4 regions of the Streptomyces sp. NPDC087906 genome follow, and region 3 is predicted to be linked to each of the others. Evidence: riboswitches for the same ligand, from Rfam matches in the RefSeq annotation. Region 3 holds a riboswitch; each other region holds the start of a gene.
What was found. Region 3 has a riboswitch for cyclic di-AMP ahead of ACZ63I_RS04885 (transglycosylase family protein). Riboswitches for the same ligand answer to the same signal wherever they lie in the genome.
Positions count from the first base shown of each region.

Region 1: linked by a shared signal. The riboswitch ahead of ACZ63I_RS13110 (M23 family metallopeptidase) and the one ahead of ACZ63I_RS04885 (transglycosylase family protein) in region 3 are both predicted to bind cyclic di-AMP.
Region 2: linked by a shared signal. The riboswitch ahead of ACZ63I_RS07015 (LysM peptidoglycan-binding domain-containing protein) and the one ahead of ACZ63I_RS04885 (transglycosylase family protein) in region 3 are both predicted to bind cyclic di-AMP.
Region 4: linked by a shared signal. The riboswitch ahead of ACZ63I_RS09930 (M23 family metallopeptidase) and the one ahead of ACZ63I_RS04885 (transglycosylase family protein) in region 3 are both predicted to bind cyclic di-AMP.

Region 1 covers NZ_JBVJLC010000003.1:830,532-838,084, reverse strand. The annotation lists gene ACZ63I_RS13125 (DNA gyrase/topoisomerase IV subunit A) at 1-827, opposite strand, end outside; gene ACZ63I_RS13120 (M16 family metallopeptidase) at 1,017-2,393, shown strand; gene ACZ63I_RS13115 (M16 family metallopeptidase) at 2,411-3,778, shown strand; cyclic di-AMP (ydaO/yuaA leader) riboswitch at 3,960-4,121, shown strand; gene ACZ63I_RS13110 (M23 family metallopeptidase) at 4,135-4,911, shown strand; gene ACZ63I_RS13105 (HPr family phosphocarrier protein) at 5,212-5,493, opposite strand; gene ACZ63I_RS13100 (bifunctional acetate--CoA ligase family protein/GNAT family N-acetyltransferase) at 5,636-7,553, shown strand, end outside.
Region 2 covers NZ_JBVJLC010000002.1:376,498-384,050, forward strand. The annotation lists gene ACZ63I_RS07005 (glycosyltransferase family 2 protein) at 1-1,049, opposite strand, end outside; gene ACZ63I_RS07010 (hypothetical protein) at 1,344-1,553, shown strand; gene ACZ63I_RS07015 (LysM peptidoglycan-binding domain-containing protein) at 1,562-2,419, opposite strand; cyclic di-AMP (ydaO/yuaA leader) riboswitch at 2,422-2,588, opposite strand; gene ACZ63I_RS07020 (DUF6221 family protein) at 3,040-3,438, shown strand; gene ACZ63I_RS07025 (LTA synthase family protein) at 3,619-5,424, shown strand; gene ACZ63I_RS07030 (NAD(P)/FAD-dependent oxidoreductase) at 5,447-6,688, opposite strand; gene ACZ63I_RS07035 (TetR/AcrR family transcriptional regulator) at 6,890-7,477, shown strand; gene ACZ63I_RS07040 (TetR/AcrR family transcriptional regulator) at 7,485-7,553, opposite strand, start outside.
Region 3 covers NZ_JBVJLC010000001.1:1,100,841-1,108,393, reverse strand. The annotation lists gene ACZ63I_RS04905 (Ppx/GppA phosphatase family protein) at 1-36, opposite strand, end outside; gene ACZ63I_RS04900 (DUF501 domain-containing protein) at 33-566, opposite strand; gene ACZ63I_RS04895 (FtsB family cell division protein) at 604-1,086, opposite strand; gene eno (phosphopyruvate hydratase) at 1,195-2,481, opposite strand; gene ACZ63I_RS04885 (transglycosylase family protein) at 2,769-3,464, opposite strand; cyclic di-AMP (ydaO/yuaA leader) riboswitch at 3,468-3,645, opposite strand; gene ACZ63I_RS04880 (transglycosylase family protein) at 3,922-4,845, opposite strand; gene ACZ63I_RS04875 (cytochrome P450 family protein) at 4,984-6,300, opposite strand; gene ACZ63I_RS04870 (nucleoside triphosphate pyrophosphohydrolase) at 6,334-7,434, opposite strand; gene ACZ63I_RS04865 (SurA N-terminal domain-containing protein) at 7,461-7,553, opposite strand, start outside.
Region 4 covers NZ_JBVJLC010000003.1:78,664-86,216, forward strand. The annotation lists gene ACZ63I_RS09920 (STM4011 family radical SAM protein) at 1-803, shown strand, start outside; gene ACZ63I_RS09925 (SGNH/GDSL hydrolase family protein) at 750-1,574, opposite strand; gene ACZ63I_RS09930 (M23 family metallopeptidase) at 1,726-2,619, opposite strand; cyclic di-AMP (ydaO/yuaA leader) riboswitch at 2,623-2,780, opposite strand; gene ACZ63I_RS09935 (tyrosine-protein phosphatase) at 3,159-3,977, shown strand; gene ACZ63I_RS09940 (DUF6126 family protein) at 4,025-4,168, opposite strand; gene ACZ63I_RS09945 (helix-turn-helix domain-containing protein) at 4,204-4,827, opposite strand; gene ACZ63I_RS09950 (aspartate aminotransferase family protein) at 4,938-6,341, opposite strand; gene dxs (1-deoxy-D-xylulose-5-phosphate synthase) at 6,338-7,553, opposite strand, start outside.

The DNA of each region.
Region 1 (7,553 bases), on a different contig from region 3:
AACGGCAGTTCCGTCACGACCAGGCCCTTGCGGCGCGCCGTCACGTCCTCGATCGCGACCGTCGCGCGGATCTTGAACGTGCCCCGGCCGTTCGCGTACGCGTCCTTGATCCCGCCGAGGCCGACGATCCGGCCGCCGGTGGGCAGGTCGGGGCCCGGGATGAAACGCATCAGCGTCTCCAGGTCGGCGCCCGGATGCCGGATCAGATGGCGGGCGGCGGCCACCACTTCACCCAGATTGTGCGGCGGCATGTTCGTCGCCATCCCGACCGCGATCCCCGTCGCCCCGTTCACCAGGAGGTTCGGATACGCGGCGGGGAGCGTGATCGGCTCCCGCTCCTGGCCGTCGTAATTCGGCTCGAAATCGACGGTGTCCTCGTCGATCGACTCCGTCATCAGCGACGTCGCGTCGGCCATCCGGCACTCCGTGTACCGCATGGCGGCCGGCGGGTCGTCGTTGCCGAGGGAGCCGAAGTTGCCGTGTCCGTCGACCAGGGGCAGCCGCATCGAGAACGGCTGCGCCATCCGGACGAGCGCGTCGTAGATCGACGCGTCCCCGTGCGGATGCAGCTTGCCCATGACCTCACCGACGACTCGGGCGCACTTCACATAGCCGCGGTCGGGGCGCAGCCCCATCTCGTTCATCTGGTAGACGATGCGGCGGTGCACGGGCTTCATGCCGTCACGCGCGTCGGGCAGGGCCCGGGAGTAGATCACCGAGTACGCGTACTCAAGGAAGGAGCCCTGCATTTCATCGACCACGTCGATGTCGAGGATCTTCTCCTCGAAGTCCTCCGGCGGCGGGGTCTTCGTGCTGCGGCGGGCCATCGCTGCTGCGGCTCCTTCACAGGTCCTGTACGGCTTGTTCTTGCACTGACGCGGACCATTGTGGACCGTGCCACTGACATCACGGACCCCGACCCGTCGCGCGGGCCCGTTACGCGGGAACTTCGCCAGCGGTCAGCACGCTTGCATACAGTGGCAGCAGTTCTCCACCTCGCCATCGAAGGGACGTACATGCCCATGGGTCACACGGCCACAGCGCAGGCCGGCTCCGGCGGCCTGACAGCGACGGAGCACCGGCTGGCCAACGGCCTGCGCGTGGTGCTCTCCGAGGACCACCTCACCCCGGTCGCCGCGGTCTGCCTCTGGTACGACGTCGGCTCCCGTCACGAGGTCAAGGGCCGTACCGGACTCGCCCACCTCTTCGAGCACCTGATGTTCCAGGGCTCCGCACAGGTGAAGGGCAACGGCCACTTCGAACTGGTCCAGGGCGCCGGCGGCTCGCTGAACGGCACCACCAGCTTCGAGCGCACCAACTATTTCGAGACCATGCCCACGCACCAGCTCGAACTCGCGCTCTGGCTGGAGGCCGACCGGATGGGCTCGCTGCTCACCGCGCTCGACGAGGAGTCGATGGAGAACCAGCGCGACGTCGTCAAGAACGAACGCCGCCAGCGGTACGACAACGTCCCGTACGGTACGGCCTTCGAACGGCTGACCGCGCTCTCCTACCCCGAGGGCCACCCGTACCACCACACCCCCATCGGCTCGATGGCCGACCTGGACGCGGCGACGCTCGACGACGCGCGTGCGTTCTTCCGTACGAACTACGCGCCCAACAACGCGGTGCTGTCGGTCGTCGGCGACATCGACCCGGAGCAGACGCTCGCCTGGGTCGAGAAGTACTTCGGCTCGATCCCCTCGCACGACGGCAAGAAGCCGCCCCGCGACGGCACGCTCCCCGACATCATCGGCGAGCAGTTGCGCGAGGAGATCCAGGAAGAGGTGCCGGCCCGTGCGCTGATGGCCGCGTACCGGCTGCCGCAGGACGGCACGCGCGAGTGCGACGCCGCCGACCTGGCGCTCACCGTCCTCGGCGGCGGCGAGTCGTCCCGGCTGCACAACCGCCTGGTCCGCAGGGACCGTACGGCCGTCGCCGCCGGCTTCGGCCTGCTGCGCCTGGCCGGCGCGCCGTCGCTCGGCTGGCTGGACGTCAAGACGTCCGGCGGTGTGGAGATCCCGCAGATCGAGTCCGCCGTCGACGAGGAGCTGGCCCGCCTCGCCGAAGAGGGCCCGACCGACGAGGAGATGGAGCGCGCGCAGGCGCAGTTGGAGCGCGAATGGCTGGACCGGCTCGGTACGGTCGCCGGGCGCGCCGACGAACTGTGCAGGTACGCCGTGCTGTTCGGCGACCCGCAGCTCGCCCTGACCGCGGTGACCCGGGTCCTGGACATCACGGCGGCCGAGGTGAAGGCCGTCGCGGCGGCGCGACTGCGCCCCGACAACAGGGCGGTGCTGGTGTACGAACCCCTCGCCGCCGAAGAGTCCGCCGAAGAGTCCGCCGGCGAAGCGGCCACCGAAGAGACCGAGCACGAAGGGGCGGACAAGTGACCGAGGCTGCCGCGACCATGGAGTTCCACCCGCGGCCGACGGCCGGCGAAGCCAGGCCCTGGGCCTTCCCCGCGCCCGAACGCGGCGCCCTGGCCAACGGTCTGACGGTGCTGCGCTGCCACCGCCCGGGACAGCAGGTGGTGGCCGTCGAGATCTGCCTCGACGCGCCGCTCGACGCCGAGCCTGAAGGGCTCGACGGCATCGCCACGATCATGGCGCGCGCCCTGTCCGAGGGCACCGACAAGCACTCGGCCGAGGAGTTCGCCGCCGAGCTGGAGCGCTGCGGCGCCACGCTCGACGCGCACGCCGACCACCCCGGCGTCCGGGTCTCCCTCGAAGTGCCGGTCTCCCGGCTGCCCAAGGCGCTCGGCCTGGTCGCCGAGGCGCTGCGCGCCCCCGCCTTCGCGGACAGCGAGATCGAGCGGCTGGTCCGCAACCGCCTCGACGAGATCCCGCACGAGACGGCCAACCCGGGCCGCCGCGCCGCCAAGCAGCTCTCCAGGGAGCTGTTCCCCGCCTCCCTGCGGATGTCCCGGCCGCGCCAGGGCACCGAGGAGACGGTCGAACGGATCGACGCGGCGGCCGTGCGCGCCTTCTACGACGCGTACGTCCGCCCGGCCACGGCCACCGCCGTGGTCGTGGGGGACCTCACCGGCGTCGATCTGGACCAGGTGCTCGCCGACAGCCTCGGCGACTGGACCGGCAACACGGCCGAGCCGCGCCCGGTTCCGCCGATCAGCGCCGACGACACGGGCCGCGTCGTGATCGTGGACCGTCCGGGCGCCGTGCAGACGCAGTTGCTGATCGGCCGCATCGGCGCCGACCGGCACGACCGCGTCTGGCCGGCCCAGGTGCTCGGCACGTACTGCCTGGGCGGCACGCTGACCTCCCGGCTCGACCGGGTGCTGCGCGAGGAGAAGGGCTACACGTACGGCGTACGGGCGTTCGGCCAGGTGCTGCGCTCGGCCGCCGACGGTACGGGCGCCGCGATGCTCGCCATCAGCGGTTCGGTGGACACGGAGTCCACGGGCCCGGCGCTGGACGACCTCTGGACGGTGCTGCGCACCCTCGCCGCCGACGGCCTCACCGAGGCCGAGCGGGATGTCGCCGTGCAGAACCTGGTCGGGGTCGCCCCGCTGAAGTACGAGACGGCCGCGTCCGTCGCCGGGACGCTGGCCGACCAGGTCGAGCAGCACCTCCCGGACGACTTCCAGGCGCAGTTGTACGCGCGGCTGGCCGAGACGGGCACGGTCGAGGCGACGGCGGCGGCCGTGAACGCGTTCCCGGTCGACCGGCTCGTCACGGTGCTCGTCGGTGACGCCGCGCAGATCAAGGAGCCGGTCACGGCTCTCGGTATCGGCGATGTGACGGTCGTCGCGGGCTGATCGCTCCGCACGCCGAGCGATGGAAAGGGAGAACCCCGGTGCGGGTGGCCGGGGTTCTCCCTTTTGCCCGCTCTGCCCTGTGGTGTGCGCTACAAATGCCCGCGCGGTTTTGGCGATGCGAAGTCCGCCCGCTTAGCGTCGGTCGGGCTGTCCGCCAGTCACCAGCCGCGACCGCGGCATCGGGCAGCCATCGCCGAGTCCCCGTCAGGCGCGAGCCTGGGGAGCCGGGGACCCACGTCCCTGGGGTGAATCGGATGCCTTCGCCGACCGCGCGGAGGTGCCCGTAGGAGACCTTCCTGCTCCGAACCCGTCAGCTAACCCGGTAGGCGAGAAGGAAGGAAAGGACCAGCCACTCCATGGCGTTCACCCGTCCCACCGGGAAGCACCGTGCCCGCAGACGTCCCACCCGCAGGAGCCTGAGCGTGGCGGGCGTCGCGACGCTCACCGTCGGCGGAGTCGTCGGAGCACTGTCCTCCCAGGCGCTCGCCGCCGAGCCCGAGGGCCCGGCCGCAGGACAGGGCAGCACCACCACCCAGGCCATCGTCATCGGCGACTCCATCAGCGACACGATCGCCGCCCAGGCGACGGCCCAGCGGGCGGCGGCCGAGCAGGCGAAGCGGGTCGCCGCGGCCAAGGCCGAGGCGAAGCGGAAGGCGGAGGCGCGCGCCCAAGAGGTGCGCGAGGCCAGGCAGCGCGCCGCACGCGCCGCCGCGCGCAAGCGGCTGAACGCCTTCCGGACGCCGGTCGCGCACGCGTACGTGAGCACCGGCTACGAGAGCGGCGGGGCGCTGTGGTCGTCCGGCAGCCACACCGGCATCGACTTCCACGCCGCCACCGGCACCGAGGTGGTCGCCGTCGGCGCCGGCACCGTCGTGGAGGCGGGCTGGGGCGGCGCGTACGGCAACAACGTGGTGATCAGGATGCGCGACGGCATGTACACGCAGTACGGCCATCTCTCCTCGATCCAGGTCTCGGTCGGCCAGTCCGTCATGCCGGGGGAGCGGATCGCCCGCTCAGGAGCGACCGGCAACACCACCGGGCCGCATCTGCACTTCGAGGCCAGGACGAGCCAGGAGTACGGCACGGACGTCGACCCGCTGGCGTATCTGCGCGAGCACGGCGTGCACGTCTGACGGCGGCGGCGGCGACACGCGGGCGCACGCGGACACGGAAGCGGGGGGGGGGGCCCCCCCCCGGGGGGGCCCCCCCCCCCCCCCCGCCCCGGGGGGGGGGGGGGGGGGGGGGGGGCGGGGGGGGGGGGGGGGCCCCCCCCCCCGCCCCCCCCCCGCGTGCCGCCGCCGCCGCGCCGGGGGCGCCGCGGGGCGCGGGGGCGCCGCCCCGCCGGCCCGCCGCCCCCCGGGCGGGGGGGGCCCCCCCCCCGGCGGGGGCCCCCCCGCCGCTCTCCTACGGACGCTTCGGACGTGCCGAGCGGGTCAGACCGTCTCGGGAAGCTCGTCCAGCCCCTCGGCCACCAGCTTCGACAGCCGGTCGAGCGCCGCCTCGGCGCCGTCGGCGTCGGATGCGAGCACGACCTCCTCGCCGCCCTGCGCACCGAGTCCCAGCACGGCGAGCATGGACGCGGCGTTGACCGGGCTGCCGCCTTCCTTCGCGATCGTGACGGGGACGCCGGAGGCCGTGGCGGCGCGGACGAAGATGGATGCGGGGCGGGCGTGCAGGCCCTCGGCCCAGCCGACGTTGACGCGGCGCTCAGCCATGGTGTTGCCCTTCAAGTCTCAAGAGGTTGTCTAGACCAGTCTCTCATGTGCAGCCGAAACGGTTCTGCCGCCCCAGGGTGCCCCGCCCCGCCACCGGCCGCGACCGCTGCGTACGCCGCGGTCCAGGCCATAGGCTGGGCTTATGACGCCGTCGGATCACGCGTACCCCGATCACTGGGAAGCAGACGTGGTGCTGCGCGACGGAGGCACCGCACGGATCAGACCCATCACCGCCGACGACGCCGAACGGCTGGTGAGCTTCTACGAGCAGGTCTCCGACGAGTCCAAGTACTACCGCTTCTTCGCGCCGTACCCCCGGCTCTCCGACAAGGACGTGCACCGGTTCACCCACCACGACTACGTCGACCGGGTCGGACTCGCCGTCACCGTGGGCGGCGACTTCATCGCGACCGTCCGCTACGACCGGATCGACGAGCTGGGCCGCTCGGCCTCCGCGCCCGCCGACGAGGCGGAGGTCGCCTTCCTCGTGCAGGACGCCCACCAGGGGCGCGGCGTCGCCTCCGCGCTGCTCGAACACATCGCGGCCGTCGCGCGCGAGCGCGGTATCCGGCGCTTCGCCGCCGAGGTGCTGCCCGCCAACAACAAGATGATCAAGGTGTTCCGGGACGCCGGATTCACCCAGAAGCGCAGCTTCGAGGACGGCGCCGTACGCCTCACCCTCGACCTCGAACCCACCGCGGAGTCGCTGGCCGTCCAGCGCGGTCGCGAGCAGCGGGCCGAGGCCCGCTCGGTGCAGCGGCTGCTCGCCCCCGGATCCGTGGCCGTCGTCGGCACCAGCCGCACACCGGGCGGCGTCGGCCGCACCGTCCTGCGCAACCTCCTCGGCTCGGGCTACACGGGTCGTACGTACGCGGTCAACAGCGCCTTCGCCGACGACGCGGGCGAGCTGGACGGCGTACCCGCCCTGCGCTCGGTCGCCGCCGTCGAGGGCCCCGTCGACCTGGCCGTCATCGCCGTACCCGCCGACCGGGTGCCGGAAGCCGTCGCCGACTGCGGCGCCCACGGCGTACGGGGCGTGGTCGTGCTCTCCGCCGGATACGCCGAGAGCGGCGACCGGGGCAGGGAGCGCCAGCGCGCCCTGCTGCGGCAGGCCCGCTCGTACGGGATGCGGCTCATCGGCCCCAACGCCTTCGGGATCATCAACACCGCCGACGACGTACGGCTGAACGCCTCCCTCACACCGCAGTCGCCGCACCGCGGCCGTATCGGACTCTTCACCCAGTCGGGCGCCATCGGCATCGCCCTGCTCTCCGGTCTGCACCGGCGCGGCGCCGGTCTGTCGTCGTTCGTCTCGGCGGGCAACCGCGCCGACGTCTCGGGCAACGAGTTCCTGCAGTACTGGTACGAGGACCCGGAGACCGACGTCGTCCTCATGTACCTCGAATCGCTCGGCAACCCGCGCAAGTTCACCCGGCTCGCCCGGCGGATGGCCGCCACGAAACCGGTCGTCGTCGTCAAGGGCGCCCGGCACAGCGGCAGCGAGCCGCCCGGCCACGCCGTCCCGGTCAGCCGCATCCCGGAGGGCACGGTCTCGGCCCTGATGCGGCAGGCCGGCGTCATCCGCGTCGACACCGTCACCGAGATGGTCGACGCGGGACTGCTCCTCGCGGGCCAGCCGCTGCCCGCCGGGCCGCGCGTCGCCATCCTCGGCAACTCCGAATCGCTCGGCCTGCTCACCTACGACGCCTGCCTCGCCGCCGGGCTGCGCCCGCTGCCGCCGCTGGACCTGACGACGGCGGCGACCCCCGAGGTCTTCAGCGCCGCGCTGGCCACGGCCGTCGTCGACCCGGCCTGCGACGCGGTCGTGGTGACGGCGATCCCCGGCGTCGTCGCCGACGACGGCACCGCCCATCCCGCCGACGGCCCCGCCCTGGCGGCCGCCCTGAGGGAAGCGGCCCCCGACGCCCCCGCCAAACCGGTGGCCGTGGTCCATGTGGAGATCGAGGGCCTGGCCGAGGCCCTGGGAGCGGCGGACTCCACCGCCGCCGGCCGGCGGATCCCCGCCTACCCCGCCGCCGAGCGGGCCGTACGGGCGCTCG
Region 2 (7,553 bases), on a different contig from region 3:
GGCCGGACATGACGGACCGTGGTGCGCACCACGAGTTTGTCCTGCCGCCAGAAAGGCTTCTCCATGTCGAGCCGCGGTCTGATTCCGCCGGTGCGCCGGGCGAGTTCGACAAGGGATTCCAGCCGGCCCTCCTCCAGCAGGGTGGCCCGCAGTCCTCCGACGGCCGGCATTCCCTCTCTGACCCCCGGTGGGAAACATTCAAGCGCCATCCGCCGAACGACATCGAAATACGTGCGCAGTTGAGTCCCGGTCCGTTGCAGAACGCGCGGCTCGGTCACCGGTCGGAGTAATTCCACCCGATAGGAGCGCCGTAGCAGTCTGTCGCGCAACTCCCCCGGTTCGGTGCCCTCCTTGATGGCGTCGACAACGTGCCGCAGATGGCGGTAATACGTGTCGGCCGTCGTGGCGCCGCTGCTGCTGTTGCCGCCGTCCGCCCGGCGGACCCAGCGGTAGGTCGGATAGTCGCCGAGAATGGAGACGGTTCGCGCGCGGGTGTACGCGCGCGCCATGAAGAGCTGGTCTTCGAGCCGGACGCGCCCTTCGGGGAATGTGATGCCGTGATCCAGCAGAAAGGATCTTCGGAACATCTTGTGCGGCGTCAAACTCTCGATCAGCGGCGCGTCCTTGACCGTGCAGCGCTCGACGGTCCGCTTGAACACGTTGCTCGGTCCCGTCATCGTGCCGTACATCTTGCCGAGCACGATGTCCGAGTCGTTCCGCTCCCCCAGTCTGACCAGGCGTTCCAGCGACTCCGGGGCGAGTTCGTCGTCCTGGTCCACGAACTGCACGTACTTGCCGCGGGCCAGTCGCACGCCGACGTTGCGGGGTTTGCCGGGCCAGCCGGAGTTCTCCTGATGGTGGACGCGCACATGCGGGTGGCGGGCGGCGAGCCGGTGCAGCCGATCGGCCGAATCGTCCGTCGACCCGTCGTTCACGTAGAGAATCTCGTAGGCGTCGGATCCGAGGCTCTGGCCGGTCAGTGATGCGGCGCAGCGGTCCAGATGCTCTCCGGCGTTGTAAACCGGAATCACTATGCTCACTTTCAGCATTCGGGCTCCCTCGTCAACAGCGGCGGTCACCGAGTGAGATTCATCCACACCCTAGAAGGTTGTACGTAAATATGACTTCGACACGACGGATGCCGTTTCCCCGCCGTTCATTCGGCCGAGCCGGCACGTCGGGTCTGCGCCGGGCCCGGAGGGCGTGGCGGATGGCGACTTGACGCCTGTTCAGAAACGGCCCGACGGGCTATCGTCCGCAGGGATCGCACTCTGCGCATCGTTGCCGATGCGTCCCACCGCGGGCAGGAGTCACGCCCCGCTCCGAGACCCGGAGGCCCGGCGATGCTCTTCTGGACCCTCGCCCTGCTGCTCACCCTGATCGCCTTCGGCAGCATCGGCTACGCGATGGCCGGGCTCGGCCGGGGCAGCGGACGCACCGGTGCGCGCCGTGTCGGCGCCTGCGTGACGCGCCGCATCCCCAGCATGCCGAACGGACCCACCCCCGCCGGACGTGTGCGTCGTCCGGCCGGAGTGGGCCCGTCGGGTGGGTGAAGGTCCGGTCAGTAGGGACCGTTCACGTTGTCGATCGAGCCGTAGGTGGCAGCCGCGTAGTTGCACGCGGCGGTGATGTTGGCCACCGGGTCGTAGCTGTCCATGGACGTGCCGTCCACGTGGTACGCCTGGAACGTCGGGTCGATGACCTGCAGCAGCCCCTTGGACGGCGTGCCCGCGGCGGCGTTCGAGTCCCAGTTGTTGATGGCCGCCGGGTTGCCGGACGACTCCCGCATGATGTTGCGGTAGATGCCGTCGTAGCTGCCCGGGATGCCGTGGGCGGCCATGATGTCCAGCGACTCCTTGATCCAGCCGTCCAGGTCGTTGGTGTACGACTTCGCCGCCGTCTCGATCGGGGTGGTGCTCGTACCGCCCTGGGCGCTCTTGCCGGACGCCGAGGGGGCGGCGGCGGCCGCGGCCGGCTTGGCCTCGGCCTTCGGAGCGGCCTTGACGGCGGTCCTGCTCGCGCTCTTGGCGGCGGTCGTCGCGGCCGGCTTCGACGCGGCCTTGCCGCCCAGGGTCAGCTTGAGACCGGGGTGGATCAGCGACGGGTTGTCGCCGACGGCCTGCCGGTTGTCCTGGTAGAGCTTCTTCCAGCCACCGCTCAGCGAGTGGCTGCGGGCGATCTTGGCGAGCGAGTCGCCGTGGACCACGGAGTACGTCCTCGAAGCGGCCTTCTTGGCGGCCACGACGGACGCGGGCGCCGACTTCACTGCCGATGCGACGGCCGAGCTGTGTACGGACGGCGCCGCTGTGGCGGTGGTGGCGGCCACCAGCGGAATGGTGAGCGCCGCACCACCCGTACCGAATGCGATAAGGCGTCGGGTGAGCCGGCCGGTACGGGGACGACGGTGCTTCCTGGGCATGACTAATTCCTCTCCGTCGCCTACGAGGTGAGCTGTCGGGTTCGGACTGGAGATGTCCGGCCGCACCTGAATGCGACTTCACCCCTAGCCGGTCCTGGATGAGGACCGGCGGCTTACCTTGGTTCCCCCGCTCCTGCCGTAAGTGAGTGGGATTGGGTTTTCCGGACGGCGGCAGGATTAGGCGGTCCACCCGGAGTGACGTGAACGTAAGCGACAACAGTCGGCCGGAACAAGTCCCGCATTACAGAAACATCTCGAATCAGGAATGCGAAGGAGCGGCAATCCCGTTACCCGCAGGACGTTCGAGAACTCAACTTTCCTTCTGTGCGAGGGAAATGGCAGCGGACCGCTCTCCCGACCGACATGTCCTTACGTGACACACATCACGGAGATATGGCGCAACCGCGCGCTTCAACGAGGAACGGGGGGCGACAAGTTGCTTTTTCGGTGGCTATACGGACGTGACGGTTAATACCGTCAAATCGCCCATATGGGCGGTGTTCGTGCGGTCGCCGGTGAGGCAAGTGCCGTTGCCGCGCGGGGGTATCCTTCCTGACGGCCGTCCCAGCCCGCCAAGCCCACTGACAGCTCTGGACGGGCCGTTTCGAGGAGCAAGACGCGTGAACGAGAACGACGCACTGATCGCCTTCGTCCGGGCCCGGCTGGACGAGGAGGAGCAGATCGCGCGGGGCGGTGGCGGCGACACGTGGCGCTGCCCGCCGGAGCGGCCGGGCGAGGTCCACAGCACGACGGGCCCGATCGCCTTCAGCATGAAGGACTACGGCTACGACCGGCACATCGCCCACCAGGACCCGGCGCAGACCCTCCGCCGCATCGAGACCACCCGGGTGCTCCTCGGTGAGTACGCCGAGGTCGCCGAGTTGGACGTGGACCGCCCCGCCCGCGATTTCCCCTCCGGGCGCGCGGTCGGCCTGGGGTTCGTCGTCCGGCAGATCGCGGCCGAGCACGCGGGACACGCCGACTACCGGGTGAAGTGGCTCCCCCGGTTCGCGGGTTGAGCTGACGGACGGCCGGGACCGCCGCTCGCGGCCCTGCCGCGTGACCGTGATTTCCGCAGTCGTGCGTTGAACGAAACGCATCGCTGGGCCGTACACCAGTCTGCGGCCCCGACCCTCTGTGCCTGGTCCGCGATGTCACCACCGGGCCTCGCGCGGAAGGAACTTGGGTTGTCGCCCTTCATGAAGTCTCGTCAACTGCCGGACACGGACAAGACCGGCGAGAAGGGGAACCCCGGCCCCGACGGCCCTGTCGACGGCTCCCCCGACACACCAGGCGCCGACACACCAGGCGCCGGCACTCCCGGGGCCGGGGCTTCCGGCACCTGGCGGGAGAGGCGCCCCGGCGTCGCCCGAGCTGCGGCGCTGGTGCTCACCGGGCTCGCCGCCGTGCTCGTCCTCCTCGCGCTGCTGCTGCCGAACAACCTCACGGATCCCACCGTCTCCGCCTTCCTCCGGATCCCGGTGGAGGGCTTGGTCGGCGCGGCCGTACTGCCGTTCCTGCCGCAGCGGGCGCGGCGGGTGGTGGCGATCGCCGCCGGGGTGGCCCTCGGTCTTGTGACCATCCTCAAGTTCCTCGACATAGGTTTCTACAACGAGCTGGACCGGCCGTTCGACGCGCGGCTCGACTGGTTCCTGTTCGACGACGCCGAGGCGTTCCTGCGGGACTCGGGCGGCCAGGCGCTCGCCGTCGGCGCCGTGATCGGGGTCATCCTGATCGTCGCCGCCGTGCTCGTCCTCATGCCGCTCGCGGTGCTCAGGGTGAGCCGTCCCGTGGTCCGCGACACCAGGGCCACGCTCGGCACCACCGCGGTCCTCGGCGTCGCGTGGATCATCTGCGCCGCGCTCGGTACGCAGCTCGCCGGGGCGCCGGTGGCGTCCCGGAGCACCGGCGAGCTGGTCTACAGCCATGTGAAGCAGGCGCGCGACAGTCTGCGGGACGAGCGGCAGCTCGCCAAAGCCGCGGCCGTCGACCCCTTCGGCAAGACGCCGCCCGACCAACTGCTCACCGGGCTGCGCGGCAAGGACGTCATCTTCGCCTTCATCGAGAGCTACGGCCGCAGCGCGGTCGAGGATCCGTCGATGGCGCCGCAGATCGACGCGATGCTGGCGGAGAACACGAGCAAGCTGCGCGCGGCCGGGTTCTCCTCCCGCAGCGCGTTCCTCACCTCGCCGACGGCGGGCGGCGGGAGCTGGCTGGCGCACTCCACGTTCCTGTCCGGGCTGTGGATCACCAACCAGCGCAGCTACGAGACCGTCACCTCCGGCGACCGGATGACACTCACCGGCGCCTTCCAGCGTGCCGACGCGTGGCGGACGGTCGGGATCATGCCGGGGGTCACCCGGGCCTGGCCGGAGGGGAAGTTCTTCGGCCTGGACAACATCTACGACTCCCGGCAGCTCGGCTACCAGGGCCCGTCCTTCGGCTGGTCCCGGATGCCCGACCAGTTCGTCCTGTCGTCCTTCGAGCGGCTCGAACACGGCACACCGGGCCCCAAGCCGCTGATGTCGGAGATCATCCTCACCTCCAGCCACAACCCGTGGGCCCCGCTCCCCACGTCGGTCGGCTGGGACCAGGTCGGGGACGGCTCCGTGTACGACGCCATCCACGCGGCCGGCAAGGACCCGCGCGCCGTGCTGCGCGGCAGGCCCGAGGTCCGGGGCGACTACGCGGACTCCGTCGAGTACTCGGTGAACAGCCTCGTGTCGTACGTGGCCAAGTACGGCCACGACAACACCGTGCTGGTCTTCCTCGGCGACCACCAGCCCATCCCGAAGGTCGCGGGTGACCACGCGAGCCGGGACGTGCCGATCGCGATCGTGGCCCATGACCCGGCCGTCCTCGACAAGATCGCCCCGTGGGGCTGGCAGGACGGTCTGCGGCCCGGCCCGCACGCCCCGGTCTGGCGGATGGACACGTTCCGCAACCGCTTCCTGACCGCGTACGGCCCGCAGCCGGCGGCCGGTGCGGCGCCGGCGGCGCCGTGACCGGTTGCGCGCGGACGGCGACCTAAGGACGCAGTTCGCGCAGGACCTCACGGGCCGCCCGCGCGCCGGAGGCCAGTGCGCCCTGGACGGATCCGGTGGCGCGGTGGTCGCCGCAGACGAAGCGGCCCGGCGCGAGCTGCGCCGGGGTGCTGAGGCGGTGCGGCGGCGGCATGGCGGGCAGCGCGTCCTCGATGGTCCGTACGGTCAGCAGCCGCCACGCCGAGGCGTCCGTCCCGTACGCCTCGGCGAGCGCCGTCCGGAGCCGGGCCTCGCGGCCGGGGGTGTCCGTGCCGAGCACGGACGTGGCGATCAGCGCGGTCCCCGCAGGGGCGTAGCCGGGGACGACCTCGCTCAGTACGCAGGTGTTGAGGAAGCGGCGGCGTTCGTCCGTGAGCAGCGTGGGCTCGGCCAACGGCGAGCTGTCCGCCGTGTGGTAGTAGGTGGTCGTCGTCCGGTACGGGCCGATGTGCGCGGCCGGCAGGAGGGCCGCAGCGGGGCCGGGCCCGGTGGCCACCACCACGGCCTTCGCGGCGAGTTCGGCGCCGGTCGCCAGCAGGACGCCGTCGTCGGTGAGCCGGTCGACCGGCGACTCCAGCGTGAGGGTGCCGGCCGGCAGGGCGTCGGCGAGCTGCCGGGGTACGGCGCCGATGCCGTCCGTGGGCAGGCACAGCGTGCCGCGCAGCATGCTGCGCCAGACGAGGTGGAAGACCCGGCTGGACGTTTCGAGTTCGTCCTCCAGGAAGACCCCGGACAGGAACGGCCGGAAGAACCGTTCGACGAATTCCTCCGAGAGGCCGGCCGCGGCGAGCGCCGAGCGGGTGGTGCGCTCCTCGCCGCGTTTGAGCAGCGCGGCGGGGGCGAGCATGTCGCGGGCCGAGAGGACGCCGAGTGCCAGCAGGTCGCGGGGGCCGGCGAGCCTGCCGGGCAGCAGGTCGGCCGCTTCGCGCGGGCGGCGGGTGGGGTCGCTGAAGCGGAGCCGGCCCCGGTCGGTGTGGATCAGCACCCCGGGGGTGAACGGGCGCAGCGCGAGGGCCCGCAGGTCGAGGCGCCGGCGGACCTGCGGGTAGGAGGTGTTGAAGACCTGGAACCCGCGGTCGATGACGAATCCCTCGTACCGGTCGGAGCGCATCCGGCCGCCGACCGCGTCGGACGCTTCGACGAGGCGTACGTCGAGCCCCGCCGCCAGCAGGTCGCGTGCGCAGGCGAGCCCCGCGAGACCCGCGCCCACCACCACCGCGTCGAGCGCTCCGCTCGTCGTCGCCATCGGGAACCGTCCTTGTCGTCAGTGTCGCGTCGGAGATGTCCGTGTCAGGGGTGTCTGTATATCCGCATAGTGCCGGTCCGCAGCGCCTTGTCGGCCTTCGGTCAGCCGTACGGGTGACTCCCGGTGGCGGGCCCGTAACGCCCTGGTCGGCGGGTGCCCACCCCCCGTTCCGGTACCCCGGTGCCCCTTTACGATGCGGGGGTGGCTCACCCGCGGACCTTCAACGAGAACGACGTCATCGATCGCGCCATGGAGCTGTTCTGGACGAAAGGCTACGAGGGCACCTCGGTCGCCGAGCTGAGCGAGCAGTTCGCGCTGCACCCCGGCAGCCTCTTCCGCGCGTTCGGTGACAAACACAGCCTGTTCCTGCGGGCGTTGGAGCAGTACCGGGACTCGCAAGCCCGTGCGGTGGCGCCCGCGCTGCTGGGCGAGGGCCTGGTCGTGCCCAGGATCAGGGCCATCATGCTCGGCTATCTGCAGTTGGCCGCCGAGGAGGCGGAGCCGCGCGGCTGCCTGATCGCCAACACGGCGGGCGAGCTGCTGCCCGGCGATCCCGCGGTCGCCGACTGCCTCGCCGAGGTGCTATCCGTGGTGGAGGAAGGGCTGCTGAGCGGATTGCGGCACGCGGTCCGGCAGGGCGAGATCCCGGCGGCGCTGGATCTGCCGGGGTACGCGGCGATGCTCACGATGATGCTCCAGGGACTCCAGGTCGTGGTGAAGGTCGATCCCGACCCGCTGCGGCTGGCCGGCGCGGTGGACGCGGCGCTCGCGGGGCTGACCGGCCGCTGACGGAGCGTCAGGCCCGTACGTCCACGGAGCGCATCCCGGCGACGATCATCGCGGTGCCGCGGGCGTAGTACACCTC
Region 3 (7,553 bases):
GTTCGTACCGCAGTCGACGGCGGCCACCCTGGTCATCCGGACTCCTCATTTGTGAACGGGATCACACACGGTCCCTTGGCCCACCACTCGGGCAGCATGGCCAGCGCCTCGTCGCCCAGCGGATTGACCCCGGGGCCCGCCGCCAGCGAGTGCGCGACCAGCACGTGCAGGCACTTCACCCGGTCCGGCATGCCGCCCGCGCTGGGGAAGCCCGCCAGCTCCTCGATGGCGTCGCGGCGCGCGAGGTAGTCCTCGTGGGCGGCGCGGTAGGCGGCGGCCAGCTCCGGGTCGGTGGCGAGGCGCTCGGTCATCTCCTTCATGACGCCGTTCGCCTCCAGCGTGCCGATGGCCGAGGCCGCGCGCGGGCAGGTCAGGTAGTACGTCGTGGGGAAGGGCGTGCCGTCGGGCAGCCGCGGCGCCGTCTCGACGACATCCGGCTGACCGCAGGGGCAGCGGTGCGCGATGGCGCGCAGTCCGCGCGGCGGTCGGCCGAGCTGTTGCCTGAAGGCCGCGACATCCGCCTCGGTGGGCTCGGTGCGGTCGGTCTGCGGAGGGGGCTTGTCCATGCCTGCCTAGGGTGTGCGCGGCGGCCCGCCCGCCGGGTTACCTGTCCGGGCGGGCGGCGTCGTCGGCGTGATCGACGTCGTCCATGAGGTTGGAGTACCAGGGGCGGTCGGCCCCGCCCTCCACCTCGTGCTGTTCCCCGACCGTGTGCGGGTCGGTCATCGTGAAACCGGTCTCCCCCGGCATCACGTAGTGCAAGTGCTCCCTGGCCAGCCGCTCGATGTACGCGTCGTCCTGGAGCCGCGCCTTCTCGTCGCGCAACTCCTCGACCTGGCGCTTCGCGTCACGCGACGTCCGCTCCTGGTCGCTGATCTCGTTGCGCTGGGACACGTACTGCCGCATCGGGTACGCGAGCGCCACGACGAGCGTGCACACGACCAGGGCCAGGAAGGCCGCCCGGCCGGTGAGCCGGGAGCGGCGCGCCTGCCGGCGGCTCTGCGAGCGGTAGACCCGGGCGGCGGTCTGCTCGCCGAGCACCCGCAGCCTGGTCGCGGTGGAGAACCGGTCCCGGCTCCCGCTCATCGCTCGCCTCCCGTGTCACGTACGTACGTCCCCGGACACGGTACGGGACCGGGGCCGGGGACGTACGTACGACGGGCGGGCAAGAGCGGGACCGCCGTGCCGCCTGTCCTACTCGGCGGAGCGGAAGCGCGGGAACGCGCTGCGGCCCGCGTAGACGCCCGCGTCGTCGAGGATCTCCTCGATGCGCAGGAGCTGGTTGTACTTGGCGACGCGCTCCGAGCGGGCCGGTGCGCCGGTCTTGATCTGGCCGCAGTTCACGGCGACGGCGAGGTCGGCGATCGTGACGTCCTCGGTCTCGCCCGAGCGGTGCGACATCATGCACTTGAAGCCGTTGCGCTGCGCCAGCTCGACCGCGTCCAGCGTCTCGGTCAGCGAACCGATCTGGTTGACCTTGACGAGCAGCGCGTTGGCCGAGCCCTCCTCGATACCGCGGGCGAGGCGCTCCGGGTTGGTGACGAAGAGGTCGTCGCCGACGATCTGGACCTTGGAGCCCAGCTTGTCGGTGAGGACCTTCCAGCCGGCCCAGTCGTCCTCGAACAGCGGGTCCTCGATGGAGACGAGCGGGTACGAGGCGACCAGCTCCTCGTAGTACTCGGTCATCTCGGCGGCCGAGCGGGACTCGCCCTCGAAGTTGTACTTGCCCTCGCTGTAGAACTCGGAGGCGGCGACGTCGAGCGCGAGCGCGATGTCGCGTCCTGCGACATAGCCGGCTTCCTTGATCGCTTCGAGGATGAGGTCGAGCGCGGCGCGGTTGGAGTCCAGGCTCGGCGCGAAGCCGCCCTCGTCACCGAGGCCGGTCGCCAGGCCCTTGTCCTTCAGGACGCGCTTGAGGGTGTGGTAGACCTCGGCGCCCCAGCGCAGCGCCTCGGAGAAGGACTCGGCGCCGATCGGGGCGATCATGAACTCCTGGATGTCCACGTTCGAGTCGGCGTGCGACCCGCCGTTCAGGATGTTCATCATCGGGACGGGCAGCAGGTGCGCGTTCGGGCCGCCGAGGTAGCGGAACAGCGGCAGGTCGGACGCCTCGGATGCGGCGTGCGCCACGGCGAGGGAGACACCCAGGATGGCGTTGGCGCCGAGCGACGACTTGTCGGGGGTGGCGTCCAGGTCCAGCATCGCCTGGTCGATCAGCCGCTGCTCGGTGGCGTCGTAGCCGACCAGCTCCGGGCCGATCTGCTCGATGACGGCGAGGACGGCCTTCTCGACGCCCTTGCCCTGGTAACGGTTCTGGTCACCGTCGCGGAGCTCAAGGGCCTCGAACGCACCGGTGGAGGCACCGGAGGGGACAGCAGCACGGCCTGTGCTGCCGTCGTCGAGGCCGACCTCGACCTCGACCGTGGGGTTGCCTCGGGAGTCAAGGATTTCCCGGGCTACGACGACGTCGATGGACGGCACGAGCATCTCCTTCTGGGATGTGACGCTTGGAGCGCAGGGCCCGTTGGCCTTGCGGCAAGAGCCTAACCGGCGGCGGGGCGTGGGCCGGCCTGTGCCCGCACGCTGGGACGAAATGAGGACCGAATACCCGGCAGGCCGGACAATTCCGGCGGCCGCCTCACCGGGACCCCGCGCCGGGCCCCGCGCCGGGCCCCGCACCCGGCACCCGGGACCCGTACAAGGAACCCCGGCCCGGCACGCACGGGGGAAGCGCGCCGGACCGGGGTGGTCGGTGAGGACCGGTCGGGTCAGCTCAGGTGGAGCTGCTGGCCCGGGTAGATCACATCGGCGTCCTTGACGATGTCCTTGTTCAGGTCGAAGACCTTCTTCCAGCCGCCCTTGACGTGATGGGCGGTGGCGATCTTCGAAAGGGTGTCGCCGCCCTTGACCTTGTACTCGCCGTCACCCTTCTTGATCGTGGTGGGACGGCTCTGGCCGCGCGAAGCGGGCTGCGCGTCGCTGCGGCTCGACTCCTGCTTCGCGGAGGGCTGCGACTGCGACTGCTGCCGCTTGGGCTGGGACTGCTGCTGGGGAGCCTGCTCCTGCGGCTGGGCGGCGTCCGAACTGCTGGAAGCGCCGGACAGGTTGACGCCGCAGCTCGGCCACGCGCCCTTGCCCTGGCTGGCCAGGACCTTCTCGGCGACGGCTATCTGCTGCGACTTGGAGGCCTGGTCGGCGCTGGAGGCGTAGGCGGTGCCGCCGTACGCGGCCCAGGTGGACGACGAGAACTGCAGACCGCCGTAGTACCCGTTGCCGGTGTTGATCGACCAGTTGCCGCCGGACTCGCACGAGGCGACCTGGTCCCACTCCGAGGTGGAGGCGGCCGAAGCGGACGTGGCACCGAGCAGCGGCACCGCGATGGCGGCACCGGTCACTCCGGCGAGCGTCGCGTAGCGGACGGCCTTGGACGGGCGGCGGTGCTTGGCATTGCTGGAACGCAGCATGGAGCATCTCCTCACCGACGCCTGCGGGGTGAGCTGTCGGGTTCGGGCCAAGTGAGTTGCCCGGCCACCTGCCGCGTCGCGGCATGTGGCTACACCCCGAGCCGGTCGGCGGCCGTCTCTCGACGGCCGGGTCCGGCGCCTACCTTGGGTCCCCCGCTCCTGCCTACGGCGCTTTACGCGACGACTGTTCCCGGCGTCCGGCGGCAGGATTCGGCGTGCCGGTCGACGGGGCCCGCGGTGCGAGCGAGTCAGACGTAAACACAGCCCGCCCCGGATGTTCAAAGAAGAGCATCACGGATAAATCGCCCGTACCGGTCCGCGGCACCGTTGTGTTTTCGCAGGTGGGAGCGGAAAGGGACGAACCCGGCGGGCAGAGCACACCAATTACGGCAAAGAGACCCTTGTCTCACTTGCACAGAAGTGGACATAGGGTCTCTAACTGCCCTCGTTCCAGGCGTTACTGAGCGAGATCCGCACTGGCCAGCGCCGCGTCCGCCGCGTAGATCTGCTGCCAGCCGCCCGGCAGTGTCAGCGCGTCGGCGATCAGCGTCGGGGTGGCGTCCACGGGGGCGGCGTACTGGTCGACGGAGATGCCGTCGCCCTTCGCGTCATGTACCGGTTCGTCAGCTCGCGAGGCGTGACGGCCGGTTTCCCGCTTATCGACCGAATTGCCCCGCTGTGTGGTCTCGGGGGCCGCGGCGCCGCGGTGCTTGGACGTCTTGGCGGGGGTCCCGGACGGCTTGCCGGACGGGGTCGTGGAGGCGTCAGGGGCGGGTGTGGTCGCCGAAGGGGATCCGGAGGGGGTCGTGGCGGACGCCGAAGGGTCGGGCGTGTCCGTGGCCTTCGGGGACGCGCTGCCGCTGTCGCCGACGCCGAGCACTCCGTCGATCACACCGCCGACCACGCCGCCGACCGTGCCGCCGCCGTTGTCGTTGCTCACACCGGTCGGCGCTTCGTCCTCGGCCGCCGGGTCGGACCCGGCGCCGGGGTCGACGTCCGGCGTGGCGGCGCTCTTCGTGAGACCGGAGACCGCGGCGCAACTCGTCCACGCCTGCGGGCCCTGCGCGTCGAGGACCTTCTCGGCCACCTGGATCTGCTGGGCGCGGCTGGCGAGGTCGGGCCGGCTGGCGTACTGGTCGCCCCCGAAGGAGTTCCAGGTCTCCTGCGACATCTGCAACCCGCCGTAGTAGCCGTTGCCGAGGTCCGCGCTCCACGTGCCGCCGCTCTCGCACTCGGCGACGTGGTCCCAGGTCGTGGCGTCTGCGGCGGAGGCGCCGGCAGCGCCGAGCAGCGGGATCGCGATCGCCGATCCGGTCACCCCTGCGGCGACGATCAGTGCGGGAGCCTGCCGAGGGCGGCGATGACGGCCGTTCGCGGACATGCGGTTGCCTTCCGTGTGACGGGAAATACGACTACACCGTGTGGCGGGTGGAGTTGTCGGTGAACGTAGCGGTACTCGAACGCCTGTCACAAGTCGATGCAGCGGAGATCACGTGAAAGTCACGGACTTGACGGTCCGTCAGCGGGACAGAGGTGTGAACTGCACCGGAAGCGTGCGCAATCCACGCATGATGAGCCCCCCACGCCACCGCAAATCGGAAGGATCCTCCGCAAGGCGCACATCGGGCAGCCGGGTCAGAAGTGTGGCAAGTGCGGTCCGCCCCTCCAGCCGGGCGAGGGGCGCACCGAGGCAGTAGTGGATTCCGTGCCCGTATCCGAGGTGTTGATTGTCACTCCGCGCGAGATCCAGCCGGTCGGGGTCGGCGAAGCGCGCGGGGTCGCGGTCGGCGGCGGCGAGGACGACGAGGACGGGGTCGCCGGTGGCGATGCCCACCCCGCCGACGGTCAGCGGTTCGGTGGCGTAGCGCCAGGTGGCGAGTTCCACCGGCCCGTCGTAGCGCAGGAGTTCCTCCACGCCCGTGGCGAGCAGCGCGGTGTCGCCCGCCGCGAGCGCTTCCTGGAGCCCGGTCCGCTGGCCGGGGTTGCGCAGCAGCGCGTACGTGCCGTTGCCGATCAGATTCACCGTCGTCTCGAACCCGGCGAACAGGATGATGAAGGCCATCGCCGCCGCTTCGTTCTCGGTGAGGTGCTCCCCGTGGTCGCCGGCCCGGATCAGGCCCGAGATCAGGTCGTCGCCGGGCTCCCGGCGCTTGCGGTGGATCAGTTCGGCGAGATAGCCGCGCATCTTCTTCACCGAGCGCGCGACGCCGCCGCGCGGGCCGCCGCCGTGCCGGATCATCATGCCGGCCCAGTCCCTGAAGTCGTCCTGGTCCTCGGCCGGTACGCCGAGCAGGTCGCAGATCGCGTAGATGGGGAGCGGGAAGGCGAAGTCGTGGATGAGGTCGGCCGAGCCCTTCGCCGCGAAGCCGTCGATCAGTTGGTCCGTCAACTGCTGCACGCGCGGCGCGAATTCGGCGACCCGGCGCGGGGTGAACGCCTTGGAGACGAGCCGGCGCAGCCGGGTGTGGTCGGGCGGGTCGATGTTCAGCAGATGCGTCATCAGATCCGCGTTGCGCTCGCCGGGGATCCCGGTCCTGCCCTTGGCGTGGGCGCTCCCCGCGTGGTGCACGGGGTTCTTCGACAGCCACGCGTCGGCGAGCGCCTGCTTGGCGTCCCCGTACCGCGTCACCAGCCACGCGTCGACCCCGCTCGGGAGCGTGGTCCTGTGCACCGGCGCGTGCTCGCGGAGCCAGGCGTACGCCGGGTAGGGGTCGGTGGCGAACTCCCAGGTGAAGAGCGCGGGCGCGGGGCCCGCCGGGGGCGCCGCCGGGCAGGTGGCCGGGGGCGTGGTCGCTGGGGTGGCCGGGTGTGTGGCCGGGGAGGACTGGTCGGGCATCCCCCGACCCTAACGACCCGCTCGCCCGGCCGGTCAGGCGTGGTCCGCCCCGCCGTGTCCCTCGGCCGCGCGGATCGTGTCCCTATATACACGCGCAGCAGCACGCAGCTCGGTCTCCGGGTCGACGCCCGCCTCGTCCGCCCGTACCGCCAGGGCCAGCAGCTCGTACCCGACGCCCGCACCCGGCGGCGGTACGACGTCCAGCCCTGCCGTGCGCACCCGCCCGGCGAGCTTCGCCGCGAGCGCGAGGCCCGGCTGGCCGAGCGGTACGCCGTCGGTGACGGAGTCGCGCTGCTTCTCGATCGCCTTCGTCCGCAGCCAGTGCGCCTTGACGTCGGCCGGGGTCGCCGCGGTCTCGTCGCCGAAGACATGGGGATGGCGGTGGATCAGCTTCTCCACGAGGGTGGCGGCGACATCGTCGATGGAGAACCGCGTGGTCTTCTCAGCGCGCTCGTCGTCGCGCTCGTCCCCGGTCTCGTCCCCGGTCTCGTCCCCGGTCTCGTCCCCGGTCTCGTCCTCTTCATCGGTCTCGGCGGGCAGGCCGTCCTCGGCGATGCGGGCGTGGAAGACGACCTGGAGCAGTACGTCGCCCAGCTCCTCGCGCAGCTCGTCGGCGTCGCCGTCCTCGATGGCCTCGACCAGTTCGTACATCTCCTCGATGCCGTACTTGGCCAGCCCCCGGTTGGTCTGGATCGACGACCACGGGCATTCGCGCCTGATCCGGTCCATCACCTGGACGAGATCGAGGAGCCGGGCGCCCGGCAGGTCGTAGGAGCCGGGGAGCAGTTCCAGGTCGGGCATCTGGACCCGGCCCGAGCCCGCGAGCCTGGCGAGGCCGTCGGTGAGCGGCCCGCGGCTGTCCAGCGAGGAGATCACCACGACCGTACGGCCGCCGGCGCAGTCGGCGACCAGCTCGTCGGCGCCGGGGGTGCCCTCTTCGACCCGGACGCCGGCTTCCCGTAGATACGGGAGCTGTGGGTCGGCCGGGTCGGCGCACAGCACGCGGTCGGCGGCGTGCAGCGTCTGCCAGGCCGGCCAGGACAGCAGTCCGGGTGCGACGCGGTGGCTGGCGGTCAGCAGGACGATACGGCCGGCCGGGTCCTGCGGCGGCGCTGCGGGAGCTTCTTGGGTCACCTGTCGAACCTACCGCCGGCCTGCGGTCAGGCGTCGCTCGGCTCCTGCTGCGGGGCTTCCTTGGTGACCTGCTTGATCCACGGTGTCGTGGACCGGCCCAGCGAGATCTTCGTGTTGTC
Region 4 (7,553 bases), on a different contig from region 3:
GGTTCGCCGGCTGGGCCGCCGCGCAGACCGAGGACCGGCTGTCGCTGCTGTTCACCCCGTGGGGCGAGGCTCTGGTCCGCTCCTGGTACCGCAGGACGCTCGCCGAGCTGTCCCGGCTGCCGCACGTCCGGCGGGTCGCCGTCCAGACCAATCTCAGCGCGCGCGCCGACTGGCTGGACGACGCCGACCCGGACACGCTGGCCCTGTGGTGCACGTACCACCCGGGGCAGACGCCGTACGACCGCTTCCTCGCCAAGTGCGAGGAGCTGACGGCGCGGGGCGTCCGGTTCAGTGTGGGGGTGGTGGGTCTGCCGGACCATCTGGCGCACGCCCGCCGGCTGCGCGCGGCGCTGCCCGCCCAGGTCTATCTGTGGATCAACGCGGCCGAGGGGCACACCTACACCGACGAGGAGGCGGCCCGCTGGACGGACCTCGACCCGCTGTTCCCGTACAGCCGCCGGCCGCACAGGTCGGCGGGGCTGCCCTGCCGCACGGGCGAGTCGGTGATCTCCGTGGACGGTGCCGGTACGGTACGGCGCTGCCACTTCGTCCCGGCCGAGCTGGGCAATCTGTACGACGGTTCGTACCGCGCGGCGCTGCGCCCCCGCGCCTGCCCGCTCGCGGTGTGCGACTGCCACATCGGCTATGTGCATCTGGAGACACTGCCGCTGTACGACGTGTTCGCCGGCGGCGTGCTGGAGCGGATCCCCGCGGCGATCGGCCGGCCCGGCTCTCCCCCGGGCGCGCTCTCAGTGGTCCAGCGGGAGCAGGTCGGGCCGCTTCGCGGCGACATGGTCCCCTGACGACTCGCCGCGCAGCCGCCTGCCGATCCAGGGCACCAGATGTTCCCTGGCCCAGTTGATGTCGTCGCGCCGCACCTCGAAGGCGCCGCGTGGCGCCTGCGGCGGCCAGAGCTGGTCCGGGTCGGCCGGTATGTCGAGGCCGAGCACCTGCGCGGCGCGCAGCGCGACCCGGGTGTGGCCCTCGGGGGACAGATGCAGCCGGTCGGCGTCCCAGGCGCGCCTGTCCTGCACGGACCTGAGCGACCAGAGGTCGAGGACGGGGCAGTCGTAGCGGTCGGCGATGGCCCGTACATGGGCGGTGTAGGTGGCGATCTTGCCGCGCAGATGGCGCAGGACGGGCACGCCCCGGGTGTCGAACCCGGTGGTGATCATGACGGTGGGCACCGCGCCCGCGAGGTCGGCCACGGCGCGTTCGAGCCGTTCGGCGACATCGTCGGGGTCGGTGCCGGGCCGGATGATGTCGTTGCCGCCGGCACAGAACGTCACGAGATCCGGGGCGAGTTGTTTCGCGCGCGGAATCTGTTCGGCGACGATCTGGTCGAGGAGTCTGCCCCGTACGGCGAGATTGGCGTACCGGAAATCGCCGTGCGCCGTGTCCACGGGTGCGTGGCACACCGGCAATTGGTCGGCGAGCAGGATCGCGAGCCGGTCCGCCCAGCCGATGTACCGGCCGTCGGGCCCCGGATCTCCTACACCTTCGGTGAAACTGTCACCGATCGCCGTGTACGACCCGATGACGTCATGTCTTCTTGATCTCGAATCGTTTGCCACGTCTCCATATGCTCCTCTTACGGATGTGACCTACGCGACCGTAAGGAGGGGTTGACGGGTGGTGAGAAACGCCACCGGTCAAGTTCTGCAAAAGCCGGAATAGCCGCCGCCCGCGGTGAAGCGGACGGCGGCGCTATTCCGGTGGCGCGGCTCAGACGGTGACGCCGTGCTCGCGGAGGTAGGCCAGCGGGTCGATGTCCGAGCCGTAGTCGGGGCCGGTCCTGATCTCGAAGTGCAGGTGCGGACCTGTCACATTGCCGGTCGCGCCGGAGACGCCGATCTGCTGCCCTTCGGTGACGGTCTGCCCTGCGGAGACCGTGAGGGCGGACAGGTGGCCGTACTGCGAGTAGTCGCCGTCGCTGTGCCGGATGACGACCTGGTTGCCGTACGAGCCGCCCCAGCCCGCCGTGACGACGGTACCGGCGGCGACGGCCTTGACCGTGGTGCCGGTGGGCACCACGAAGTCGGTGCCGGTGTGGTAGCCGCTGGACCACATGGCGCCGTTCTGGTGGTACGGCGTACCGATGGGCGCGCCGTCGACCGGCAGGGTGTAGCCGCCGTCGGTCTGCTTCGTGGCGGCAGCGGGGGTCGCGGTGGTGGCGGTGGCCGCGGTGGTCTTCGCCGAGGCGCTCGGGGCCGCGGGGGCCGCCGCCGCCGGTGCCTTCGCGCCGATGGTCAGCTTCGTACCGGGCCTGATCAGGGACGGGTCGGAGCCGATGACCGAGCGGTTGTCGTCGTACAGCTTGTGCCAGCCACCGCTCACCTGCTCCCTGGCCGCGATCTTGGACAGATAGTCCCCGGGGACCACGGAGTACGTCGTGGCCGCCTTCGCCGGAGCGGCCTTCACCGATGCGGCCTTGGCTGACGCGGCCTTCGCCGAAGCGGCCTTCACCGGTGCGGCGGTGGGTGCGGCGTGCTCGGCCGCGTGGGCGCCGGTGGCGCCGATGAACGGCATCGCGAGCGCGGCACCGCCGGCACCTGCGGCGGCGAATCCGCGGGCGAGTGAACGGGACTTGGGACGGCGGTGCTTACCCTTTCCGGGCATGGCGAATTTCCTCTCCTGCGCCTGCGAGGTGAGCTGTCGGGTTAGGGCCGGAGCTGCCCTGCCGCGCTTGTCGCGCGACTTCACCCCAAGCCGTCCGGACATCCGGAATCGGCGTTCTACCTGGGTCCCCCGCTCCTGCCACACGTGGGTGGATGGGAATTCCGGGTGGCGGCAGGATTCGGCGTTCCGCCCGGATTGACGGTGACGGTAAGCGAGCGGGGTCGGCGGTAACAAGCCGTTCGGTGAATTCGCCGGCGGGTGCTCGGGCACCACCTCGGAGCGACGGTCACCCTGCGTGGATTCCGGATCTTCGAATTCCCCCGGACCATGGAATTCCATTTCTGTTCTCCGCCACGGACCGTCACCGATATGATCCTGCTCACCAGCCGGACACCCATTTCCCCCACATCCGGGGCGCGTTGGGTCAATATGCTCAATACGGACAGCCGGTACGGGCAGGTCACGTCATAACCGATGCCATAAAGTCGGAAGCCGACATCGCCGTCCCTGGGGGCGGCGCCAGATCTGGAGGAGCTTCCGTGACACAGCAGCTACCACCCGTCCCGTCGACAGAGCCCGAGCTGACCGGAGTACGCAATTTCCGCGACGTCGGCGGGCTGCCGACGACGGACGGACGGTGGGTGCGGCACGGCAAGCTGTTCCGCAGCGGCCATCTCGCGTCGGCCGCCCCCGCCGACGCCGCGTTCCTGGCCTCGCTCGGGCTGCGCACGGTCTTCGACTTCCGCAACTCCGCCGACCTCAAGCTGGACGGCCCCGACATCGACCTGCCCGGCGTGCGGAACGTGAACATCCCGCTCAGCGACCCGGCCGACGGCGCGCAGTTCTGGCGGATGGTCCGGCAGGGCGATCTCGACCAGCTCAAGGCGATCCTCTCGGAGGACAGGGCGGCCGAGCGGATGACCGGCTCGTACCGGTCGATGCCCGTCGACCGCGCCCCCGAGCTGAGCCGTGTCCTGCACGCCCTGGCCGACGACGACCTGCCCGCGCTGCTGCACTGCGCGGCGGGCAAGGACAGGGCCGGGGTGACGATGGCAGTGACCCTGCTGGCCCTCGGGGTCGGCAGGGACGCGATCGAGGAGGACTACCTCAAGTCCAACGACCCGCGCAGGCGGTATCTGGTGCACCGCGACGACACCTCGCCCACCGGGCGCTCCGCCGAGGTGATGGAGCTGCTCAGTCCGCTGTTCGAGGCCCGCGCCGCGTATCTGGCCGCCGCCTTCGAGACCATCGACACCACCTGGGGTTCCACGGAGCGCTATCTGGCCGAGGGCCTGTCGCTGGCACCCGGGACCGTCGAGCGGCTGCGCGCCCATCTCCTGACCGACGGCGAGGCCTGAGGCAGCGGTACCTGAGGCAGCGGCGCCCGGGGCAGGAGCGGGCCGGACTACTTCCCGACCGTGAAGAGCAGGTACAGGAAGCCGGCGAAGAGATGGCCGGCCACCAAATAGGCGAAGAGCCGCACGACAAGGGACTTCGGAAGCGTCCACTCCTTGCGCGGGGCACGCTTCGGTACTGGGTTCTCCGGCATGGGACGGCTCTCTTCTCCCGTACGGGGCTGGCAGGTCAGCGGCGATGAGCCGGGCCGCCGAGACACAGCTCGGCGGTCGGGCTCTGCAGCAGGGTGTGGACGAACAGCAGCCCGGTGCCCGGCGGGTCGGCGGCGGCGATGCGGTGCGGGGTGAGCGAGTCGAAGTGGGCGCTGTCCCCCGGGTCGAGCACATGGACACCGTCGCCGAGGCCCAGCCGCAGCCGCCCTTCGAGGACGTAGATCCACTCCTCCCCCGGGTGCACCCTGATCAGGTCGCCCTGCGCGCCGTACGGCACGGTGACCCGCAGCGGCTGCATCGCCCGGCCCGAGCCGCCCGCCTGGTGGTACGTCCAGCCGTCCGCCTCGACGGGCTCGGTGCGTCCCGCGCGGACGATCGGGTCACGCTCGGGCGGCATCTCGCCCAGCAGGTCGGAGACCGTCGTACCGTAGATCCGGGCGAGGCCCAGCAGCATGGGCAGCGACGGCTGCCGGGCTCCGGTCTCGAGCCGGGACAGATGGGCGGCCGAAAGACCTGCCCGCAGGGCGGCGGCCTCCAAAGTGAGCCCCCGGCCGCGGCGCAGTTCACGCAGCCGGGGGGCGACGCCGGGGAGTTCGTCGGGCAGCCGGTCCGCTGCCGCTCCGGCAGGAGGTGTGGTCATGCCTCCATTGCGCCAGGAACTTTCCTCCGAGGCAAATTTCTTGCCTCGGAGGCAATACCGCGTGGTGCTCCGCGCGGTGCCCCGCGCCGCGCCGCGAACGGCGCCGGCGGCTACCGGTTGGCGACCGCCTGCTTCACCAGGGTCTTGCCGAAGTCCCACATCAGTCCGCCGCCGCCGTGCGCGTCGTCCATGACGGCGGTGAAGGCGTCCACGAACCGGTCCACCTCGCGCTCGCCGATGGTCAGCGGCGGAATCAACTTGATCACTTCGAGGAAGTCGCCGGACACCTGGGTGAGGATGCGGTGCTTCTGGAGCAGCGGTACGACGACCATCTGCGCGAAGAGCCCCTTGCGGGCCGCCTGGAGCATGGTCCAGCGGCTCCGCAGCTTGATCGAGTTCGGCCGGCCGAACTCGATGCCGATCATCAGCCCCCGGCCGCGCACCTCGTGCAGCAGCTCGTAGCGCGGCACCAGCTCGGCCAGCCGGGTCCTGAGCAGATCGCCGGTGGTCCTGGCGTTGGCGACGATCCGCTCGTCCTCCATCACGGACAGGACGGCGAGTCCCGCCGCCATGGCCTGCGCGTTGGAGCCGAAGCTCGCGGAGTGGACGAGGACCCGGTCCATCGACGAGTAGACCTTCTTGAAGATCCAGTCCTTGCCGAGGGTCGCGCCGACGGGTACGTAACCGCCGGAGAGCGCCTTCGCCACGCAGACCAGGTCAGGCTCGACCCCGGCCTCGTGCTGGTAGGCGTAGAAGTCGCCGGTCCTGCCGAGCCCGGTCTGCACCTCGTCGGCGATCAGCAGTGCCTTGTGCTTGTGCAGCAACTCCTGGGCGGCGAGCAGGAATCCGGGCGGTGTCTCGTGCACGCCCTTGCCCTGGATCGGCTCCACGACGAAGCCGGCCACATCGCCGCGCTTCAACTCCCGCTCCAGCGCGGCCAGATCGCCGAGCGGGATCGCGGTGTCGGGCAGCAGCGGCGCGAAGCCGTCCTTGAAGCTGGCCTCGCCGTTGACCGAGAGCGATCCCGTGGTCAGTCCGTGGAAGGCGTGCGAGGCGTAGAGGACCCTGGGCCTGCCGGTCGCGTAGCGGGCGAACTTCAGCGCGGTCTCGACCGCTTCGGTGCCGCTGTTGCCGAAGAACACCCGGTCCAGGTGCGGGGTGTGGGCCAGCAGCTTCTCGGCGAGCAGTCCCGGCAGCGGCTGGCAGTCGAAGCGGGTGAGGTCGGCGAGCGAGGCGTCGAGCACGTCGTGCAGCGCCTTGCGGACGACGGGGTGGTGGCGGCCGAGGCCCATCACGCCGAAGCCGGCCAGCATGTCCAGGTAGTCGTTGCCCTCGGCGTCCCAGAAGTAGGCGCCCTCGGCCCGCTCGTAGACCCGGTCGAAGCCGATCGTGTGCAGCATGCGCGGGAGTTGGTGGTTGAGGTATTTGGTGTGCAGTTCGTAGCGCTCGGCGCCGCGCTCGGCGAGGAGCTGCGTCAGGTCGAAGCCCTTGGGCTCCTCCGTGGGCTGGGTCATTCCGTGCTCTCCTTGTGTGCCAGGGCGGCACTGATCCGTCCTGCGATCTCCACCGGTGTCAGACCGATCTCGGCCAGTACCTCATCGCGTTTGGCGTGTGCCAGGAACTGCTCGGGGATGCCGAACGTCCGCAGGGGCACGTCTACCCCGGCGTCCCGCAGTGACTGCCCGACGGCCCAACCGACGCCGCCGCTGCGGCTGTTGTCCTCGACGACGGCGACAAGTCGGTGCCGCGCCGCGAGCGGTGCGAGGTGTTCGTCGACGGGCCGGACCCAGCGCGGGTCGACGACGGTGCAGCGGACGCCTGCTCCGGCGAGCAGTTCCGCCGCCTGAAGGCAGGTGGCCGCCAGCACTCCGACGGCGACGAGCAGGACGTCGGCGCTGCCTTCGGCGGGCCGGTGCAGGACGTCCATCCCGCCCAGCCGGGCCACGGCCGGTACGGGCTCGCCCACCGACTCCTTGGGGAAGCGCAGCACCGTCGGCGCGTCGTCCACGTCGACGGCTTCGCGCAGTTGGGCCCTGAGCTGGTCGGCGTCGCGGGGGGCCGCGATCCGGATGCCGGGGACGCACTGCAGGATCGACATGTCCCACATGCCGTTGTGCGAGGGCCCGTCGACCCCGGTGACCCCTGCCCTGTCGAGGACGAAGGTCACGCCGAGCCGGTGCAGGGCCACGTCCATCAGCAGTTGGTCGAAGGCGCGGTTGAGGAAGGTGGCGTACACGGCGACGACGGGATGCAGTCCGCCGGTGGCGAGCCCCGCCGCCGAGACCGTCGCGTGCTGTTCGGCGATGCCCACGTCCCAGATCCGCTCGGGGAAGCGCTCGGCGAACTTCGTCAGCCCCACCGGGTGCAGCATGGCGGCCGTGATGGCGACGACGTCGGGCCGCTCGGCGCCGATGGCGGCGATCTCGTCGCCGAACACCGACGTCCAGGAGGGGGCGCCGGGTGCCACGAGCGGTTCACAGGTCAGCGGGTCCATCACACCGACGGTGTGGAAGTGGTCGGCCTCGTCCTCCAGGGCCGGCGGGTAGCCGCGGCCCTTCTCGGTCAGTACGTGCACCAGGACGGGCCCGTTGAACCGTTTGGCGCGGTGCAGCGCCGACTCCACGGCCTCGACGTCGTGTCCGTCGACCGGGCCGATGTACTTGAGGCCGAGGTCCTCGAACATGCCCTGCGGGGCGAAGGTGTCCTTGAACCCCTTCTTGGCGCCG